One region of the Streptococcus sp. SCPM-O-B-15277 (M60) genome, then DNA from elsewhere that is predicted to be linked to it. Evidence: predicted binding sites of a transcription regulator. Region 1 holds the regulator's gene; each other region holds the start of a gene.

Region 1 (7,023 bases):
TTGGCAAATCTTCCTGCATACGATATTGGAGAATGACTTGCAAGACTTCATCACGCACCCAAGGCGTTGATTGCTCCGCACCAATATCATCAAAAATCAAGACTTCAGCTTGCTTGATTTCATCGACTAAATTCTTGACATTCCCATCACCAATAGCATTTTTGACATCAATGACAAAGCTCGGATAATGAAGAAGGGTAGATGAAACACCACGTTTTTCAGACAAATCATGGGCTAGGGCAGCCACCATAAAGCTCTTCCCGACTCCAAAGTCTCCATAGAGATAGAGACCTTTACGGACTTCTGGATATTGCTCAACAAAAGTAAAGAGCTTTTCAAAAACTGGCATGCGTCCCAAGTCATCCAAATCAACTTGAGCCAAACTAGCTTTTTTAAGACTAGCTGGAAGATTGATTAGTCTGAGACGGTTCTTGATAGCCGCTTCTTTCTCAGCCGCAATCAGTTCCGGAGTTTCCTCATAGGATACATCTGCGTAACCATGATTCATGACTAAAATTGGCTTATAACCTCGAGCAATATAGTCGGTATCTCCGCGAAGGAACTTATCACGTTCGGTGATGTATTGATTAAACTTAGAGATACTACGATTCAATTCCTCTTGACTGAGAGATTCCTTCTGGATAAAAGCCGCAACATCTGGATCTTTTACAATCTGCTGGACCAAGTCCTGGTATTGAAAACGGCTGGGATGATCTTTAAGCACATCTCCTACACTTTCCATCTAGTCTCCTCCTTTTCCTAATCGGTCTAACATTTCTTTTTTCTTACGTTCTAACTCCAAGCGAGTTTCTTCGCTGGTTTCATTTTTATATTCTGGATTACTCCATTTTGGGACATTACTTTTAGTTTGGCTTGTTTTCGCTGATTTTTGTTCTTGCCCCTTTTGATTCTTCTCTCTGATTCGAAGTACAGCTTCTTCAGCAGTTCTGATCTTGTTATAAGAGTAATCGTTGGCCACTTTCATGGCATATTTTTCATTGAGGTTGGCAGAATCAACCTTGTTGAAGGTCAAGAGGATAACGACATTGATAACTTCATCAAGCAAGCCTAAATCTGCCATCTGCTTTAATAAATCGCGTTCGGCTTGGATAATTCCAGCATTTAAGGTTTGTTTGATACCCGCTAAAAATTGCAGGGCAGTCTTACTTTTAGCTTCTCGGATAATGGTCGCTTCTTGGGGACTAAAGTCCGAAGAGACAGACTCTTGTGCTAATTTTTCACGCATACGCTTGACAGAAATAACTTGTGAAACAGCTGTCGCCTTAGCCAATTGATAGGTCTCAAACCAAGTCCATTTTTTCTCGTCAGAGATTTTAAATAGCTCTAAGACATCTGACTGTTCATCTTGGAAACGAAGATTGTCTCTCGCCATAAGTTGACGAAAATGCTCCAAATCAAAATCATTTTTAAAATCAGCTTTTACTGGTGTCTCATCATGACTAGCCATGTCTTCTATCTCTGGAAAGGCCTGACTCAAAGAAACGGTCAAAGGCTCTCCACCTGCAGACTCTTGGCGAAAATCAGAAACTGCTGGCTCACCGATTTTTTTCTCCAATAAGGTACGATAAACCGTATGATGCAAGAAATCTGAGCTAGAAAGCGTTGGATGAATAGCAAGTTCATAGCCGTCACCCTTTTGATAGAGGGTAACCAAATTGAAGGCTGATAAGATTTTAAAAGCCTTTAAAAGCCTGTCCATCCCAAAATTGAGATGATTGAGAATAGCTGCAAAAAGGTGTTCTTTTTGTCCATCATCCCAAAAAGCTAAGGTATAAAGGTAAAGACTCAGCGCATCCTGACCGATAATCGGGAGGTAGCACTGCACCAAAGTTGTGGGATCTTGCGACACCCGATTATTCTTTAGAAAAGAAAAACGATCATTAGGCTTCATTTATTTTTCCTTTTTCTTCTTTGAAGATTGCGTAATTTGTTTGAGAAGATTTTCGAGCTCACTCACGTCCTTAAAGCTACGATAGACACTAGCAAAACGAACGTATGTGATTTCGTCGAGTTCAGCTAACTCTTCCATGACGAGCGAACCAATATCTTCGCTCTGAATTTCATTATCATTGCGACTGAGGAGTTTTTGTTCGATACGATTGACCACCATGCCAATTTCATCACTGGACACCGGACGTTTTTGGGCTGAACGGATAATCCCATTAAAGATTTTATCTCTTGAGAACTGCTCCCGTGTGCCATCCTTCTTGACCACAACCAGCGTTCTTTCTTCTACACGTTCATAGGTTGTAAAACGATGCTGGCATTCTTCACACTCACGTCTTCTTCTAATCGTATTTCCTTCTTCAGCCTGACGGCTATCGATAACACTTGATTTAGTAGCGCCACATTTTGGACAACGCATGCCTTCCCCTCCTTGTCGTTTTCTTTTCATTATACCATTTTTTGAGCAATTCCCAAAATAATTCTCCTTTTGGCTTGACAAGTTTTTTGTTTAGTTGTATTATTTAAGTGATACAAAAAGAAATTGTAGAAAGGAGACTGTGATGTCCTGGACATTTGATAACAACAAACCCATTTATTTGCAGATAATGGATAAAATCAAACTGCAAATCGTTTCCCATAAACTAGAACCCAACCAACAACTGCCAACTGTCAGAGAACTGGCTAGCGAGGCTGGCGTCAATCCTAATACCATCCAACGTGCCCTATCAGATCTAGAAAGAGAAGGCTTCGTATACACCAAGCGGACTGCAGGTCGTTTTGTCACCGAGGACTTGGACCTAATCCTCCAATCCCGTAAGCAACTATCTGAAGAACAACTGCAGCAATTTGTAACAGGCATGGTAGAATTTGGCTATGAAAAAGAAGAACTACCAACTGTTTTGAGAGATTATATTGAAGGAGTTTAGACTATGACCTTGTTAACATTTGAAAATGTTTCAAAATTCTATGGAGCAAGCCCTGCTCTTCAAAATGTTTCCCTTGAAATCCCAGCCGGAAAGATTGTTGGACTCCTTGGCCCAAACGGTTCTGGAAAGACAACCTTAATTAAACTAATCAACGGTTTACTCCAACCAGAGCAAGGGCGTATCCTCATCAATGGCATGGAACCAAGCCCAGCAACTAAGGCTATCGTTTCTTATCTACCTGATACGACCTATCTCAACGAACAGATGAAAGTCAAAGAAGCTCTTACCTTTTTCAAGACCTTCTATAAAGATTTCAATCTGGAGCGTGCTCAAGGTCTTCTTCGTGACCTTGGTATCGATGAGAATAGCCGTTTCAAGAAACTCTCAAAAGGGAACAAAGAAAAAGTTCAGTTGATCCTTGTCATGAGTCGTGACGCTCGTCTATACGTCCTTGACGAACCAATCGGTGGTGTCGATCCCGCAGCTCGTGACTACATCTTGAACACCATCATCAACAACTACTCTCCAACTTCGACTGTCTTGATTTCAACCCACTTGATTTCAGACATCGAACCAATCTTGGATGAGATTGTCTTCCTCAAGGATGGAAAAGTTGTCCGTCAAGGAAATGTGGATGATATTCGCTACGAATCAGGAGAGTCTATCGACCAGCTCTTCCGTCACGAATTCAAAGCCTAGTTAAAGGAGATTCTTATGTTTTGGAATTTAGTTCGTTATGAATTTAAAAATGTCAACAAATGGTTTTTAGCCCTCTATGCTGCTGTACTATCCCTATCTGTCATCATAGGAATTCAGGGCAGCACCCTTACTAGCACCTATTATCAAGACAAGGGTGTTGTCATGTTAGTATTTCTATCTCTGGTTTTTGGGGGTCTGGTTATTACTTTGAGTATCTCAACCTTGATTTTGATTATTCAACGATTTAAGGGAAGCGTTTACGATCGTCGTGGCTATTTAACTCTCACCCTGCCAGTATCTGAACACCAGATCCTCTCCGCTAAACTTCTTGGAGCCTTTGTTTGGTCTTTGGCAAGTACAGTGGTTTTCCTTTTTAGTCTTTACATCATCATATCCATGATTCAACCAGACGTCTTAATATCCAACGTTGCCGAGTTTATTCTCAAAAATTATCAAGATGATTTCTGGTTAGCCTTGATTTCCTATATCGTTAACACTCTTGCAAGTATCCTTTGTATCTACTTTTCTATCTCTATTGGTCAACTCTTTAATGAATACCGTACAGCTCTTGCGGTTGTCGCCTACATAGCTATCCAAATAGTCCTTGGTTTTATCACCCTAAATCTTCGCATCGATTTCGACTACAATTGGGTATTATCCTTTGAAATTTTCAAGGACTTAATCCTTAGCGTCGGCTTCTATCTCGGCACCTACTACATCTTAAAGAACAAAGTAAACTTACAATAATGAATGAAGCCCCTAGCAAATAAAGCTAGGGGCTTCTTTTTACACAAAGAAATATAAAATTCTTATTTTTTAACTCAATATCAAACCTGCTACGATGGGACTGACAAATACGTAGAGAATACCGGTGACACCGATAGCCAAACCAGCCATGGCACCTGCAACAGAACCATAACGGAATGCTGTCCCAGTTCCAACGGCGTGACCCGTTCCTCCTAGGGCTAGACCGGCAGCTACTGGATCATCTATTTTCAGCCATTTTAAAAGTGTTGGTCCAATAACGCTAGTCAAAATGCCAGTTGCTACCACAACTACCAAGGTGATTGTTGTGATCCCTTGTAGCTTTTCCGTAATTCCAACCGCCATGGCCGTCGTTACAGACTTTGGGAAAAGCGAAATTGCTAAGAAGAAATCCATACCGAAAAATTTAGCGACTAGGGCTGTAAAAGTGGTATTGACGATGACTGCTAGAAGACTGCCTAGTAGAATACTTCTAACGTGATGCTTCATGAGGTGAAAACTTTTATAGAGAGGAATCCCGAGTGCTACTGTCGAGGGTACAATCAAGTTGTTGAGATAAACCCCACCTTGATAATAGGCAGCGTAAGAAATACCCGTCAATTTCAGAAATGCAATGATAAATAAGGTCGCTAGTAGCAAAGGAGTTGTCAGAGGATGAGGGTAGCGTCTAAAGATAATCATCCCTCCGAGATAGGCTAGGATAGACAAGGCTATCCCAAAAAGTGGATTGGATACAAATTCGCTCATTTGGCACCTCTTTCTTCGTAATCCCCTTCATAACGATTTTTGATAAACTGGACGACCAGCGCAATCAAGATAATATTGATCACTGCCGCAAAAAAGACAATCAAGATAATCGGTAATAAATAAGGAGCTATCACATCAAATTTCTCCATAATCCCAACTGCAGGAGGCAGAAAGAGGATGGTCATGTTGGCGAGAAGAAAATTCCCAACCATGTTGACATGTCGTACCCGCAGCCACTTGAACTGCAAGGCCAAAAATAAAATAATCAAACCGATAATGCTTCCAGGGATAGGCAAATGGAAAAAGCTAGAAATTCCCTCACCAATCAGCGAAATGACAAAGAGAATCATTAACTGAACATATAACTTCATCGTATACTCCACAAATAGACTTTCTGCATACCAGTTTACTCTTTTTTCAGAAAATTTCAAGGAAATACACAAGAAACATCCTTCTTGCTATCTCATCTAAAAAGTTGTATACTAATTGCGTGCGCAAGCATCTTAGATGTATAAAGCTATTTACAACTATTATATAGGAAAGGAGATTGACGTGACTTACTTAGAAAAATGGTTTGACTTCAACCGCCGACAAGTCGAGCTGGAAGCTATTTTAGAACAAACTATTGCTGAGCAGAGCGAACAGAGTCTTACGCTCAAGGAATTTTATCTCTTGCACTTTTTAAATCAAGCTCAAGAAAAATCTTTGAGACAGATTGACTTGCCAGATAAACTTCATCTGAGCCCTAGCGCTGTATCACGGATGGTGGCACGCCTAGAAGCAAAAAACTGCGGTTTACTTAGTCGGAGATGTTGTGACCAAGACAAGCGAGCTAGTTTTATCTGCCTCACTAAGGAGGGCCAGACGACTCTTGCTTATCTACAAAAAGCAGTCGAAGAAAGTCTAGAAACAAAAGCAAGTTGGTTATCTTAAAGTTTTTTAAAAAACTTGCGTGCGCAATCAATTTTCTTGACATTCCTTTTTACAAGGAGTAAAATGAAGACATGATTTAGCAAAGGAGAATCCTATGATTGAAATCACTTATCTTGATGCCAGTAAGCAAGAGAGAACCGTAACATTCGAGTCATACGAAGAATTTGAACGTTCTCAACATGCCTGCCTGATTGGTGTCGCAGACTACTACCCTGTCCAAAAACTAACCTACAATGGTCATGTTCTGGACTACCATGGGACTTATGGGGATGTTTTCTTCTATCTCATGAAACAAGATTTAAGCCAATATAACTAAAAAGGAGAAATACTATGGCAAAAGCAATTACAGATGCAACATTTGAACAAGAAACTAAAGACGGATTGGTCTTAGTAGACTTCTGGGCAACTTGGTGTGGTCCATGTCGTATGCAAGGTCCAATCTTGGACAAATTGTCTGAAGAACTTTCAGAAGATGTCTTGAAAATCGTTAAAATGGACGTTGACGAAAATCCAAACACAGCTCGTGCATTTGGAATCATGTCTATCCCTACTCTTCTTTTCAAGAAAGATGGACAAGTTGTTAAACAAGTTGCAGGTGTCCACACTGCTGAACAAATCAAAGCCATCGTTGCTGAATTGAGTTAATTATAAAATCCCCCACCTCTTATCATGGGGGATTATAATATATAAAAAACCTACTCTCCTGTATGAAGAGTAGGTTTTTTGAGTTTCAATTATTCTTCAGTTCCAAGGAAGTTTTTAGCAACAAGAGCTGCAAGAACTCCACCAACGATTGGTGCAAGGATGAAAATCCAAACTTGTTGAAGGGCTGCGCCACCTACCAATACAGCAGGAGCCAAGCTACGAGCTGGGTTTACTGAAAGGCCAGTAATATTCAATCCAACAAGGATCAAAGCTGTCAATGACAAACCGATCACCAAACCAGCAATAGCGCCATTACCTTTGCTTGCTGATGTTACAGTCA
Region 2 (7,023 bases), on a different contig from region 1:
AGGTTTGTTTAATTACAACCTCCCAAGCGGTTAAACCAAGCCCTCATCAAAGCTTAACCATCATTGAAATAAAAAATACAGCTGATTTGCTACAAACTATGAAAGACAAAATAATGGACTATCAGATTTTAATTCATTCCATGGCTGTATCCGACTACACTCCTATATATATGGCTGGTTTTGACAAGGTTCAGGCTAGTCAAGATCTAACAGAGTTTTTAGATAGGAAGAATCAGGAAACAAAAATCTCATCCAAAGATGACGTACAGGTGCTTTTTCTCAAGAAAAATCCTAAGATTATATCTCTTGTGAAAGAATGGAATCCCAACATTCATCTAATTGGTTTTAAATTATTAGTTGATGTCAGTCGGGAACATCTGATACAAATTGCTCGTGAAAGTCTTGAAAAGAACCAAGCCGATTTGATTGTCGCTAACGATCTTACTCAGATTAACGGTGAGCAACATAAGGCTTACTTAGTTGAGAAAAATAGTTTTCAAACTGCTACTGGTAAACAGGAAATTGCTGATTTACTCCTCGATAGAATCCTGAAATTGAATACTTAGAAAGGAATCATATGGCTAATATTACAATCGCTATTACTGGATCTATTGCCGCATATAAGGCTGCTGATTTAGTTAGCAACTTGAAGAAACAGGGACATTCTGTGACTGTTCTCATGACTCAGGCTGCGACAGCATTTATTCAGCCCTTGACCCTTCAAGTCTTATCTCAAAATATCGTGCATCTAGATGTTATGCAGGAACCTTATCCTGACAAAGTCAATCATATCGAACTTGGCAAAGAAACAGATTTATTTATCGTAGTTCCTGCAACGGCTAATACAATCGCTAAATTAGCTCACGGTTTTGCTGACAATATGGTGACTGCTACTGCTCTTGCTTTGCCACACTTTGTACCTAAACTATTGGCTCCAGCTATGAATACAAAGATGTATGACCACCCTGCGACCCAAGCTAATCTTAAAACTTTAGAAGATTATGGTTATACAATTATTTCTCCTAAAGATTCGCTACTGGCCTGTGGTGATATCGGTCGTGGCGCTCTCGCTGATCTTGAAACTATTTTACAACAAATAAAGGATAAACTTCATGAACAAACGCTCTAATATTGCTCCAATCGCTATCTTTTTTGCCAGTATGATTGTCATTCATTTACTGAGTTCAATCCTATTTAACGTACTGCCCTTTCCTATTAAACCAACTATCGTCCACATTCCAGTAATAATTGCAAGTATTATCTATGGACCAAGAATTGGCGCGACCTTAGGTTTCTTAATGGGAATGATTAGCTTGACGGTTAATACACTTACAATTTTACCAACCAGCTATCTCTTCTCACCTTTTGTACCTAATGGTAACCTATATTCAGTTGTGATTGCAATTGTCCCACGTATCTTGATCGGTTTGACACCTTATTTCGTTTATAAACTGCTAAAGGGAAAAGCCGGACTCATCTTCGCAGGTGCACTTGGCTCACTGACTAATACAGTATTTGTTTTAGGAGGAATCTTCTTACTTTTTGGTAATGTTTATGATGGAAATATCCAACTGCTACTCGCGTCTGTAATTTCGACAAATTCAATCGCAGAATTAATTATCTCAGCTATTTTAACTCTCGCTATTGTTCCAAGACTTGAAAAAATTAAACAATAAAAACTGTATCAAGAGATACAGTTCTTTTTTTATCACTGAGCTAAACGGGCTTCTTCTAAAATCTTTTCAATTTTTGTTGTCAGTAAATCAATTGCTACAGTATTGGTGACACCTTCAGGGATCACAATGTCAGCATAGCGTTTAGTAGGCTCGATAAACTGATGATACATAGGTTTTACGACTCCGAGGTACTGATCAATAACGCTATCCAAACTACGACCACGTTCTTCCATATCGCGTTTAATACGACGGATGATACGAACATCATCATCAGTATCAACGAAAATCTTGATATCCATTAAATCACGAAGACGTTTGTCTTCCAAAACCAAGATTCCTTCTACAATAAAGACGTCTTGAGGTTCTTGACGATAGGTTTTCGAGCTTCTTGTATGGGCAGCATAATCATAGGTAGGAATATCAACAGGACGCCCCGCCAACAATTCCTTAATTTGCTCAATCATCAAGTCAGTATCAAAAGCAAAAGGATGGTCATAATTAGTTTTGATTCGTTCTTCAAAGGTTAAATGTGATTGATCTTTATAGTAGGAATCATGCTCAATCATAGAGATTTTCTCATTTGGAAAATGTGACAAGATAGCCTTCGAAACACTGGTTTTTCCTCCACCAGATCCCCCTGTTACTCCGATAATGATTGGTCTGTTTTGCATAGTTGCCTCCGTATTTTTCCTTTGTCTATTTTACCATATTTTTAGAAAATTTTACAGGATGACTTTTCAAATTAGAGTACAAAAAACCTTGTAGTTTAGTTCTACAAGGTTTTAATGTTTTTAATCAAAGTTAACGTATTCTTTAGAAAGTTCAAGAACTTCTTCCATTGTTGAACATTCAGTAAGAGCACGGTTAGCGTATTCTTGCATCTTAGCTGTGTCAAGTTTCTTCATCAAGCTACGTGTACGAAGTACTGAAGTAGCTGACATTGAGAACTCGTCCAATCCCATTCCGACAAGAAGTGGAACAGCAGTTTGGTCACCAGCCATCTCACCACACATACCAGCCCATTTACCTTCAGCGTGAGCTGCTTTGATAACATTATTAATCAAACGAAGAATCGATGGGTTATATGGTTGGTAAAGGTATGAAACTTGTTCGTTCATACGGTCAGCAGCCATTGTGTATTGGATAAGGTCATTTGTACCAATTGAGAAGAAATCAACTTCTTTAGCAAATTGGTCTGCAAGCATCGCAGCAGCTGGGATTTCAATCATGATACCAACTTGGATATCATCCGCAACAGAAACACCTTCAGCAACCAATTTTGCTTTTTCTTCTTCAAGAATAGCTTTCGCAGTACGAAATTCTTTCAACAAAGCAACCATTGGGAACATGATACGCAATTTACCGTGAACAGATGCACGAAGCAAAGCACGCAATTGAGTACGGAACATTTGGTTACCAGTTTCAGAGATTGAGATACGCAAAGCACGGTAACCCAAGAATGGGTTCATTTCTTTAGGAAGATCAAAGTAAGGAAGTTCTTTGTCCCCACCGATATCCATTGTACGAACGACAACAGGTTTACCGTTCATACCTTCAAGAACTGCTTTGTAAGCTTCATATTGGTCGTCTTCAGTTGGGAAGTCTTGAGAATCCATGTACAAGAATTCAGTACGGTAGAGACCAACTGCTTCTGCACCGTTTTCGTTCACACCTTCAACATCTTTAGGGGTACCAATGTTAGCAGCCAACTCGAAGTGTTTGCCATCTGCAGTAACTGTTTTAGCATCTTTCAAAAGAGCCCATTCAGCTTTTTGTTTTGCATAAGCTTCACCAGCTGCTTTGAATTCTGCAATTTGTTCTTCACTTGGATTGATGATTACTTCACCAGTGATTCCAGATACAGCCAAAACATCACCATCTTTTACAAGCTCAGTAATGTTGTTTGTACCCAAAACAGCAGCAATTTCAAGTGTACGAGCCATGATTGCAGAGTGACTAGTACGACCACCGATGTTCGTTACAAAAGCTTTTACAAAGTTTTTGTCTAATTGAGCAGTGTCAGATGGAGTCAAGTCGTGTGCAATGACAATTACTTCTTCATTAATAGAAGCTGGATTTGGCAATTTCTTGCCAAGAAGATTTGCCAACACACGTTTGGTTACGTCGCGGATATCCGCTGCACGTTCCTGCATGTATGGATTATCTTCCATCCCCTCAAAGATCGTAATAAACATGTCTGTTACTTCTTTAAGACCTGCCTCTGCATTTACTTTTTTAGCACGAATTGTTTCTTTAATCTGACCAATCAATTCAGGGTCAGCAAGAACCATCAAGTGAGCGTCAAATACTTGTGCCGCTTCTTCACCAAGCGTACCTACAGCCTTCTCGCGGATAAGAGAAAGCTCGTTTTGAGAAGCTTCAAGAGCAACATCCAAACGAGCCTCTTCTGCATTTGTATCTTCGACTGTAATAGTCTCGAATGATAAATCCGGTTGAACGAGTAGATATGCTTTAGCAACTGCAACACCATCAGATGCTGCGATTCCTTTAAGCATTTCTGTCATATTCTTATGCCAATCCTTCTTTTTCCATTGTTTCTGAGATAGCAGCGATAGCATCGTCAGCGTCTGCACCTTCAGCAGTGATTGTAACATCAGCACCTTGACCTACACCAAGGCTCATAACACCCATGATAGATTTAAGGTTAACTGATTTACCTTTGTACTCAAGAGTAACATCTGAAGCAAATTTGCTAGCAGTTTGTACCAACAATGTTGCTGGACGTGCGTGAATACCTGTTTCTGCCACTACGTGGAAATCTTTAGAAGCCATAATTTGACTCTCCTTTAATTGTTTTCTTTTTGAGTTATATCTGATAACCCTTACAATTTGGTATTATATCACCTTCTGGGATTTTTTTCAAGTATTTTATGGGATTTCTTCTTTTTCCTTTCAGATAACTTGCTGAAAATCTTCTATTTTATGTATCAAAATACATCATGTAGTTTTTTATATTTTTATCATTTTGAAAACGCTGTTATTTATGGGTTTTATTTTTTGCAATCACTATATATTGTGTTCGGTCGTCACTCATCTAAAAAAAATCTACAATATTTAGTTTTTCTTCGTTGACAAAGATTTTTTTTCTGATATACTTAAGAAGTGATTAAATTTTGAAAGAGGAGTTAACGAATGGTAACCGTTTATTCTAAAAATAATTGTGTTCAATGTAAAATGACCAAACGATTCTTAGACAGTAACAACATCGCGTATCGCGAAATCAATCTTGACGAACAACCTGAATTTATTGAACAAGTTAAAGAGCTCGGCTTTAGTGCTGCTCCTATCATTCAAACACCAACTGAAGTTTTCTCTGGCTTCCAACCAGCAAAACTCAAAAAACTTGCTTAACAATCAGGACTCAAAGCTTCTATGTCAATCTTAGAAGCCTTTCTTTTGTAATGAATTAAAGGAAATTTTATGGGATTAAAACAACTTGAGGATGTAACTTACTTCCGTCTAAACAATGAAATTAACCGTCCAGTTAACGGTCAAATTATGCTTCATAAAGATAAAGAAGCCTTGGATGCTTTCTTTAAAGAAAACGTTGTGCCTAACTCAATGGTATTTGATTCTATCATAGATAAAATTGATTACCTCATCAAACAAAACTATATCGAAACAGCGTTTATCAAAAAATATCGTCCAGAATTCTTAGAAGAGCTTTATCAATTTATTAAAGATCAAAACTTCCAATTCAAGTCTTTCATGGCAGCATACAAGTTTTACAATCAATATGCCTTGAAAACGAATGATGGCGAATACTATCTTGAAAGCATGGAAGACCGTGTCTTCTTTAACGCTCTTTACTTTGCCGATGGAGATGAAGCTATCGCGATTGATATCGCAAATGAAATCATCCACCAACGCTACCAACCTGCTACACCATCTTTCCTAAATGCAGGTCGTGCACGTCGTGGTGAATTGGTGTCCTGTTTCTTGATTCAAGTAACAGATGATATGAACTCTATCGGACGTTCTATCAACTCAGCTCTTCAACTTTCACGTATCGGTGGTGGTGTCGGGATTTCTCTCAGCAACCTTCGTGAAGCTGGAGCCCCTATCAAAGGATATGAAGGTGCTGCTTCTGGTGTCGTTCCAGTTATGAAGCTTTTCGAAGATAGCTTCTCTTACTCTAACCAATTGGGTCAACGTCAAGGTGCTGGGGTTGTTTACCTCAACGTCTTCCACCCAGACATTATCGCCTTCCTTTCAACTAAGAAAGAAAATGCCGATGAAAAAGTTCGTGTGAAGACTCTCTCACTTGGTGTTGTGGTACCAGATAAATTCTACGAATTAGCACGTAAAAATGAAGAAATGTATCTCTTCAGTCCTTATTCTGTTGAAAAAGAGTATGGCGTACCTTTCAACTATATTGATATCACTGAAAAATACGATGAATTGGTTGCAAATCCAAACATCCGTAAGACAAAAATCAAGGCTCGTGATTTGGAAACTGAAATTTCTAAATTGCAACAAGAATCTGGCTATCCGTATGTAGTCAATATCGATACTGCTAACCGCGCAAATCCTGTTGATGGAAAGATCATCATGAGTAACTTGTGTTCAGAGATTCTCCAAGTCCAAGAACCAAGTCTTATCAACGATGCGCAAGAATTTGTTCAAATGGGTACTGACGTTTCATGTAACCTTGGTTCAACAAACGTGGTCAACATGATGACTTCACCTGACTTTGGTCGCTCAATCCGTGCTATGGTGCGTGCTTTGACCTTCGTTACTGATAGTTCTCACATCGTAGCTGTTCCTACTATCGACCACGGAAACAGCCAAGCTCATACATTCGGACTTGGAGCTATGGGACTTCACAGCTACCTTGCCCAACAATTGATTGAATACGGATCACCTGAGTCTGTTGAGTTCACTAGCATCTACTTCATGCTCATGAACTACTGGACCCTCGTAGAATCAAACAACATCGCGCGTGAACGTGGCGTTACCTTCCACAACTTTGAAAAATCAGACTATGCCAACGGCACTTACTTTGATAAGTATGTGACTGGAGAGTTTGTTCCAACATCAGAGCGTGTCAAAGAACTCTTTAAAGACATCTTCATCCCTAGTGCAGAAGATTGGGCTGAACTTCGTGATAAAGTACAAGCAGATGGTCTTTACCACCAAAACCGTCTTGCTGTGGCACCAAATGGTTCTATCAGCTACATCAATGACGTATCTGCTTCTATCCACCCAATTACTCAACGTATTGAAGAACGCCAAGAGAAAAAAATCGGTAAGATTTACTATCCTGCTGCAGGATTGTCAACTGAAACCATCCCTTACTACACTTCTGCCTACGATATGGATATGC
Region 3 (7,023 bases), on a different contig from region 1:
GTATCCTATCTTCATGTATTTATAAAAGAGGTGGCTAGGTTTGTCAGCATCTTCCTTGTCTTCTCTAACCAAGCATGTTATAATGAAAACTGCTCAAACGACCTTCAATCGTGATAGCAAACACGACCTTCAATCGTGAATAAACGAATAGATGGGAGAACTACCATGAGTGATAACTCTAAAACACGTGTTGTCGTGGGGATGAGTGGTGGTGTTGATTCGTCGGTGACGGCTCTCTTACTCAAAGAACAGGGCTACGATGTGATCGGTATCTTCATGAAGAACTGGGACGACACAGATGAAAACGGCGTCTGTACGGCGACCGAAGATTACAAGGATGTGGCTGCAGTGGCAGACCAACTTGGCATTCCTTACTACTCTGTCAATTTTGAAAAAGAGTACTGGGACCGCGTTTTTGAGTATTTCCTAGCGGAATACAGAGCAGGACGCACGCCAAATCCAGACGTTATGTGTAACAAGGAAATCAAGTTTAAGGCCTTTTTGGACTATGCCATGACCTTGGGAGCAGACTATGTAGCAACTGGGCACTATGCCCGTGTGGCGCGTGATGAGGATGGCATCGTTCACATGCTTCGTGGCGTGGATAATGGCAAGGATCAGACCTATTTCCTCAGCCAACTTTCACAAGAACAATTACAAAAGACCATGTTCCCACTGGGACATTTGGAAAAGCCTGAAGTTCGCAAACTAGCAGAAGAAGCAGGTCTTGCGACTGCTAAGAAGAAAGATTCAACAGGGATTTGCTTTATCGGAGAAAAGAACTTTAAAGAATTTCTCAGCAACTACTTACCAGCTCAGCCTGGTCGAATGATGACTGTGGATGGTCGCGATATGGGTGAGCATGCTGGTCTGATGTACTATACGATCGGTCAGCGTGGCGGACTCGGTATCGGTGGACAACACGGCGGTGACAATGCTCCTTGGTTCGTTGTCGGAAAAGACCTAAGTCAGAACATTCTCTATGTAGGCCAAGGATTCTACCATGATTCGCTGATGTCAACTAGCTTAGAAGCCAGTCAGGTCCACTTTACTCGTGATATGCCAGAGGAATTTACGCTCGAATGCACGGCTAAATTCCGCTACCGTCAGCCTGACTCCAAGGTGACTGTTCATGTCAAAGGAGACAAGGCAGAAGTTATTTTTGTGGAACCACAACGCGCCATCACACCAGGACAGGCAGTTGTCTTTTACGACGGTGAAGAGTGTCTCGGTGGTGGTTTGATTGACAATGCCTACCGTGATGGCAAGGTTTGTCAGTACATATAGATTGACAAATGTTCTCAATTTGCTACAATAATAAAAGCAATAGAAATGATGGTCAAAGCTCATGGATGTTGCAGGCTTTTTTGTCCTGCACTTCTTACGAGTTTTGACTGTTTTTGTGTCGTTTAAGGGAAAGGACAAGAATGACTCAGCAAGACTTTCGGACAAAAGTGGGGAATACGGTTTTTGGCGTTCGGGCGACAGCTTTGATTCTTCAAAACCGCAAGCTCCTAGTCACCAAAGATAAGGGCAAGTATTACACTATTGGCGGTGCGATCCAAGTAAATGAAAGCACGGAAGACGCGGTAGTCCGCGAAGTGAGGGAAGAACTGGGTGTTAAAGCTCAAGCTGGGCCACTAGCTTTCGTGGTTGAAAATCGTTTTGAACAGGACGGTGTTTCCTATCACAACATCGAGTTTCATTTTCTAGTAGACTTACTTGAGGATGCCCCGTTGACCATGCAGGAAGATGATAAAAGGCAGCCCTGTGAGTGGATTGATTTGGATAAACTCCAGAATATCCAGCTGGTTCCAACCTTTTTAAAAATAGCCCTACCAGATTGGGACGGGCAACTAAGACACATTCACCTTGAAGAATAGGAGAGAAAATGACTTATAATTTTACGGAAGAATACGATATTATTGTAATCGGTGCGGGACATGCGGGGGTCGAAGCTTCCCTAGCTGCGAGCCGTATGGGCTGCAAGGTCTTGCTTGCGACTATCAACATTGAAATGTTGGCTTTCATGCCATGTAATCCGTCTATTGGTGGTTCTGCCAAGGGGATTGTCGTGCGTGAGGTAGATGCCCTTGGTGGCGAAATGGCTAAGACCATTGACAAGACTTACATCCAGATGAAGATGCTCAACACTGGGAAGGGACCAGCTGTCCGTGCCCTTCGTGCGCAGGCTGATAAGGAACTTTACTCTAAGGAAATGCGCAAGACGGTTGAAAATCAAGAAAATCTAACCCTTCGTCAAACTATGATTGATGAGATTTTGGTGGAAGAAGGCAAGGTTGTCGGTGTTCGTACAGCTACCCATCAGGAATATGCTGCCAAGGCTGTTATCGTGACCACAGGGACAGCCCTCCGTGGGGAAATCATCATCGGAGATCTCAAGTACTCATCAGGGCCAAACCACAGCCTAGCTTCTATAAACCTTGCTGACAATCTCAAGGAACTTGGACTTGAAATCGGTCGTTTCAAGACAGGAACGCCTCCACGTGTCAAGGCTTCCTCCATCAACTATGATGTGACAGAGATTCAGCCAGGAGATGAAACACCAAATCACTTCTCTTACACTTCACGTGATGAAGATTATGTTAAAGACCAAGTTCCATGCTGGTTAACCTACACCAATGGTACCAGTCATGAGATTATCCAAAACAACCTCCACCGTGCGCCTATGTTTACAGGTGTGGTTAAGGGAGTGGGACCTCGTTACTGTCCGTCGATTGAGGATAAGATTGTTCGCTTTGCAGACAAGGAACGTCACCAGCTTTTCCTTGAGCCAGAAGGACGAAACACAGAAGAAGTTTATGTCCAAGGACTTTCAACTAGTCTTCCTGAGGATGTCCAACGTGACTTGGTTCATTCTATCAAAGGTTTGGAAAATGCAGAGATGATGCGTACAGGTTATGCTATCGAGTACGACATGGTCTTGCCTCATCAATTGCGTGCAACGCTTGAAACCAAGAAAATCTCAGGTCTTTTCACTGCTGGCCAGACAAATGGAACGTCTGGATATGAAGAAGCTGCTGGTCAAGGGATTATCGCGGGTATCAACGCAGCGCTGAAAATCCAAGGCAAGCCTGAGTTAATTCTGAAACGAAGCGACGGTTATATCGGAGTGATGATTGATGACTTGGTAACTAAGGGGACCATTGAACCTTACCGTCTCTTGACAAGTCGTGCTGAATACCGCCTCATCCTCCGTCATGACAATGCCGATATGCGTTTGACTGAGATGGGGCGCGAGATTGGGCTTGTTGATGATGAACGTTGGGCTCGTTTTGAAATCAAGAAAAATCAATTTGAAAATGAAATGAAGCGTTTAGACAGCATCAAACTCAAGCCAGTCAAGGAAACAAATGCTAAGGTTGAGGAGATGGGGTTCAAGCCATTGACAGATGCGGTGACAGCCAAGGAATTCCTTCGTCGCCCAGAAGTCTCTTACCAAGATGTGGTGGCTTTCATCGGACCTGCTGCTGAAGAGTTAGATGACAAGATTATCGAATTGATTGAAACAGAAATCAAGTACGAAGGCTATATCTCAAAAGCCATGGATCAGGTTGCCAAGATGAAACGCATGGAAGAAAAACGGATTCCAGCGAATATTGACTGGGATGATATTGACTCTATCGCGACTGAAGCTCGCCAGAAGTTCAAGCTCATCAATCCAGAAACCATCGGCCAAGCTAGCCGTATTTCAGGTGTAAACCCAGCAGATATTTCAATTCTTATGGTGTATTTAGAAGGTAAAAATCGAAGCATTTCTAAAAACTTAGAAAAGAAAGCTGACTAAAAATAAAAAGCTGAATTCTCTTTTGAGAATTCAGTTTTTTAAATTTTTCTTCATTTTTCGAATTAAGAGAAAAGGAGAAATGACTATGCTTACAGTAGAAGAAAAAAATTTTTTAGACCGCTATAAAAGAGTTTCATATCATCGTTTTTATGAGATTGAACGCTTTGTTACCTTGTCTGAAAAGTTGAGCGAACGTCCGCCAAAGGCTGACAAGAACTAGACTTTTTGATATACTAGAACAAATTAAAATATAGGAGAGAGCGAATGAACGTATATGGCAGATTAGAAGACGAACCAACTCCAACTTGGATGGGAAGTCAGGATGCTCCAGTAGAAAATGAGGAGCAACTCGAGGTTGAAACTCGTCAGCCTGCCTGCTTACCATTTTTGAATATCCTCTTTTTGAGTACTATAGTGGTGCTTGTGTCCGTAATTTTACCCTTCTTCTTAGGGTTAATAAGTCCTGAGCAGTCCCAGGATTTTTATATTGGATGGGCTATGCATCAGAGCGGCGACGTCTACACAGATTATTTTGGAACGAGTGGTATCCTCTATTACTTTTTACAGTATGTAACCCAGGGAAGTATTTTGTTTGCCGTCTTTAATTGGTTAGCTTTAGTAGGTGCCGGATTCTTTCTTTTTCCTTCAGCTTACAATCTGACGGAACAAAATAAACAATCACAACAAGTATTGACAGTCTTTTATATCCTAGCTAGTGCTCTTAGCTTTGGTGGTGGCTATGCAACTATTCTTGCTCTCCCATTCTTGTTTTATGCTCTAAGTTTAGTGACGGCTTATTTGGCAGAACCAAACCAAGATAGGGGTTTCTTACGTATTGGAGCTAGCTTGGCTCTAGCATTTTTCTTTGCACCTTTGGTTACAACCTTGTATGCATTCGTCTTGTTTCTTGCAGTAACAGCTTTTAATGTCGGTCGCAATAAATTGACTCATGGGGTCTATCAATTTTTTGCTGCGGGCCTTGGTTTTTCAATTTTCTTTTATCCAATTGGCTACTACACGGTTTATAAAGGTAGTTTTGGAAATGCGATTAGTCAAATACTCTACCCAGTAGATAGTTTGAACTTTACGTCTAACCCGGGATTGCTAGACAACATCCTTTTCTATGGATTGTTAGCCATTGCTCTTGGAGCGTTGACGATGGCATTTACAGGCCTCTTCCAATCTAAACCATTGAAACAGTCTGTCTTATCAATCTTTGCTGCAATTGCTGTCATTTTGGTATTGGTTTTAGAAATTTTTTCTACAGACCAAATCCACGGCAGTCGTATGGTGGAGTTACTTCCTTTCTTGTCTCTTCTTTTACTGGCTGGGATTCGTACAGAGAAACCAGAAGGAGCCAATCGTCGTAGACGATCTAGAGAAGAAACTTCGGTATGGGGAGCTTTTCTAAAAGGGAATGCCTATCTGCCAATTTTAGCTCTTACTTATCTATTTTTAGCACCTGTACTATCACGATATTTGCTTCATGCGGAACAATTTCAAGAACGAACTAGTATTGAAGCTAAGGTCAAAGGGGAAACGCAAGCTACAGATCGTATCTATGTTTGGGATGATCAGACAAGTAGTTATAAGGCTAGCGAACGCTTGGCTGCTAGTCAGTTATTATCACCGAGATTGCATACAGGACTTGATGCAAATCGTACCAAGCTTGTAAATGATCTACGAGATAATCAACCAAAGATGATTGTAGTGAATACAAAAACAACCCTATGGACAGAAGTTGAGCAACTTTTAGCTGAAAATTATCAAGCGGTTCAAAGTGAATTCAAAGACTTTAAACTCTACAAATTAAAATAAAAACTATCAATATCTTGTGTAATTTTAAAAAATTTTTATTTTTTAACACAAGATATTGATTTTTATTTTTTTAGTGATATAATACTTTTTAGAATCAATATTATATTTAAGAAAAGGGTATGGATATGATTGTATTGGAAGAGAAGGCTGTCCCTGATCCGACTTTATTCGTTGAAAAGCGTGACGGCAGACGTGTAATTTTTGATGTAGACAAGATTGACAAAGCGCTTCATAAGGCTGCTGAAAAGGTGATGGATGTAACCCCTTTGGTTGAAAAGCGACTTAGTACCCTAGTTGAACGTATCGTTGAAGAGATTCATAGCCGTTTCCCGCAAGGTGTAAAAATCTACGAAATCCAAAATATCGTAGAACACGAGTTGTTGGAAGCTAAAGAATACGCTTTGGCCGAGGAGTATATTACTTATCGGACCCAGCGTGATTTTGAGCGCTCAAAAGCAACAGATATTAACTTCAGCATCCATAAACTGCTCAATAAAGATCAGGCGGTTGTCAATGAAAATGCCAATAAGGATAGTGATGTTTTTAATACCCAGCGTGATTTGACGGCAGGAATTGTTGGAAAATCAATCGGACTTCAAATGCTTCCTAAACATGTGGCAAATGCCCATCAAAAAGGGGATATCCACTATCACGATTTGGACTATAGCCCCTACACCCCTATGACTAACTGCTGTTTGATTGATTTCAAGGGCATGTTGGAAAATGGTTTTAAGATTGGGAATGCTGAGGTAGAGAGTCCCAAGTCTATCCAAACTGCGACAGCACAGATTTCCCAAATCATCGCCAACGTTGCATCAAGTCAGTATGGAGGCTGTTCAGCAGACCGGATTGATGAAGTCTTGGCTCCATATGCAGAGAAAAATTACCAAAAGCACCTCAAAGATGCAGAGGAATGGGTTCTGCCTGATAAGCGTGAGGAGTACGCCTGGAAGAAAACGCAAAAGGACATCTACGATGCCATGCAATCTCTAGAGTACGAGATTAACACCCTCTTTACCTCAAATGGTCAAACCCCTTTTACCTCTCTTGGTTTCGGTCTAGGAACCAATCGTTTTGAACGTGAAATTCAAAAGGCGATTTTAAACATTCGAATCAAGGGGCTTGGTTCAGAACACCGTACAGCTATCTTCCCAAAACTCATCTTCACCCTAAAAAGAGGACTTAACTTAGAAGAGGGATCGCCTAACTACGATATCAAGCAGTTGGCTCTTGAGTGTGCAACTAAGCGCATGTACCCGGATGTCTTGTCTTATGATAAGATTGTCGAGTTGACTGGTTCTTTCAAAGTTCCGATGGGATGCCGTTCATTCCTTCAAGGATGGAAGGATGAAAATGGAGTAGAAGTCAATTCGGGCCGTATGAATCTAGGGGTGGTG

The links. The regulator NrdR, encoded in region 1, represses ribonucleotide reductase genes. The targets are predictions, from matches to a motif close to ACACNATATATNGTGT.
Region 2: a site for NrdR is predicted at 4,701-4,716, ahead of nrdH (glutaredoxin-like protein NrdH). Genes of this name have one in related genera too.
Region 3: a site for NrdR is predicted at 5,672-5,687, ahead of nrdD (anaerobic ribonucleoside-triphosphate reductase). Genes of this name have one in related genera too.

The regions. Positions count from the first base shown of each region.
Region 1 is NZ_JBYQGR010000002.1:228,036-235,058, reverse strand. It holds gene dnaI (primosomal protein DnaI) at 1-742, opposite strand, end outside; gene AC3E9F_RS04625 (replication initiation and membrane attachment family protein) at 743-1,912, opposite strand; gene nrdR (transcriptional regulator NrdR) at 1,913-2,386, opposite strand; gene AC3E9F_RS04615 (GntR family transcriptional regulator) at 2,529-2,894, shown strand; gene AC3E9F_RS04610 (ABC transporter ATP-binding protein) at 2,898-3,593, shown strand; gene AC3E9F_RS04605 (hypothetical protein) at 3,609-4,340, shown strand; gene AC3E9F_RS04600 (LrgB family protein) at 4,410-5,105, opposite strand; gene AC3E9F_RS04595 (CidA/LrgA family protein) at 5,102-5,476, opposite strand; gene AC3E9F_RS04590 (MarR family winged helix-turn-helix transcriptional regulator) at 5,658-6,038, shown strand; gene AC3E9F_RS04585 (DUF4649 family protein) at 6,133-6,354, shown strand; gene trxA (thioredoxin) at 6,369-6,683, shown strand; gene AC3E9F_RS04575 (MIP/aquaporin family protein) at 6,773-7,023, opposite strand, start outside.
Region 2 is NZ_JBYQGR010000003.1:26,267-33,289, forward strand. It holds gene coaB (phosphopantothenate--cysteine ligase) at 1-566, shown strand, start outside; gene coaC (phosphopantothenoylcysteine decarboxylase) at 578-1,129, shown strand; gene AC3E9F_RS05185 (ECF transporter S component) at 1,113-1,676, shown strand; gene udk (uridine kinase) at 1,709-2,347, opposite strand; gene ptsP (phosphoenolpyruvate--protein phosphotransferase) at 2,468-4,201, opposite strand; gene AC3E9F_RS05200 (phosphocarrier protein HPr) at 4,206-4,469, opposite strand; gene nrdH (glutaredoxin-like protein NrdH) at 4,830-5,048, shown strand; gene nrdE (class 1b ribonucleoside-diphosphate reductase subunit alpha) at 5,118-7,023, shown strand, end outside.
Region 3 is NZ_JBYQGR010000004.1:34,456-41,478, reverse strand. It holds gene mnmA (tRNA 2-thiouridine(34) synthase MnmA) at 166-1,287, shown strand; gene AC3E9F_RS06605 (NUDIX hydrolase) at 1,428-1,883, shown strand; gene mnmG (tRNA uridine-5-carboxymethylaminomethyl(34) synthesis enzyme MnmG) at 1,892-3,808, shown strand; gene AC3E9F_RS06595 (hypothetical protein) at 3,894-4,028, shown strand; gene AC3E9F_RS06590 (damage-inducible protein CinA) at 4,073-5,626, shown strand; gene nrdD (anaerobic ribonucleoside-triphosphate reductase) at 5,752-7,023, shown strand, end outside.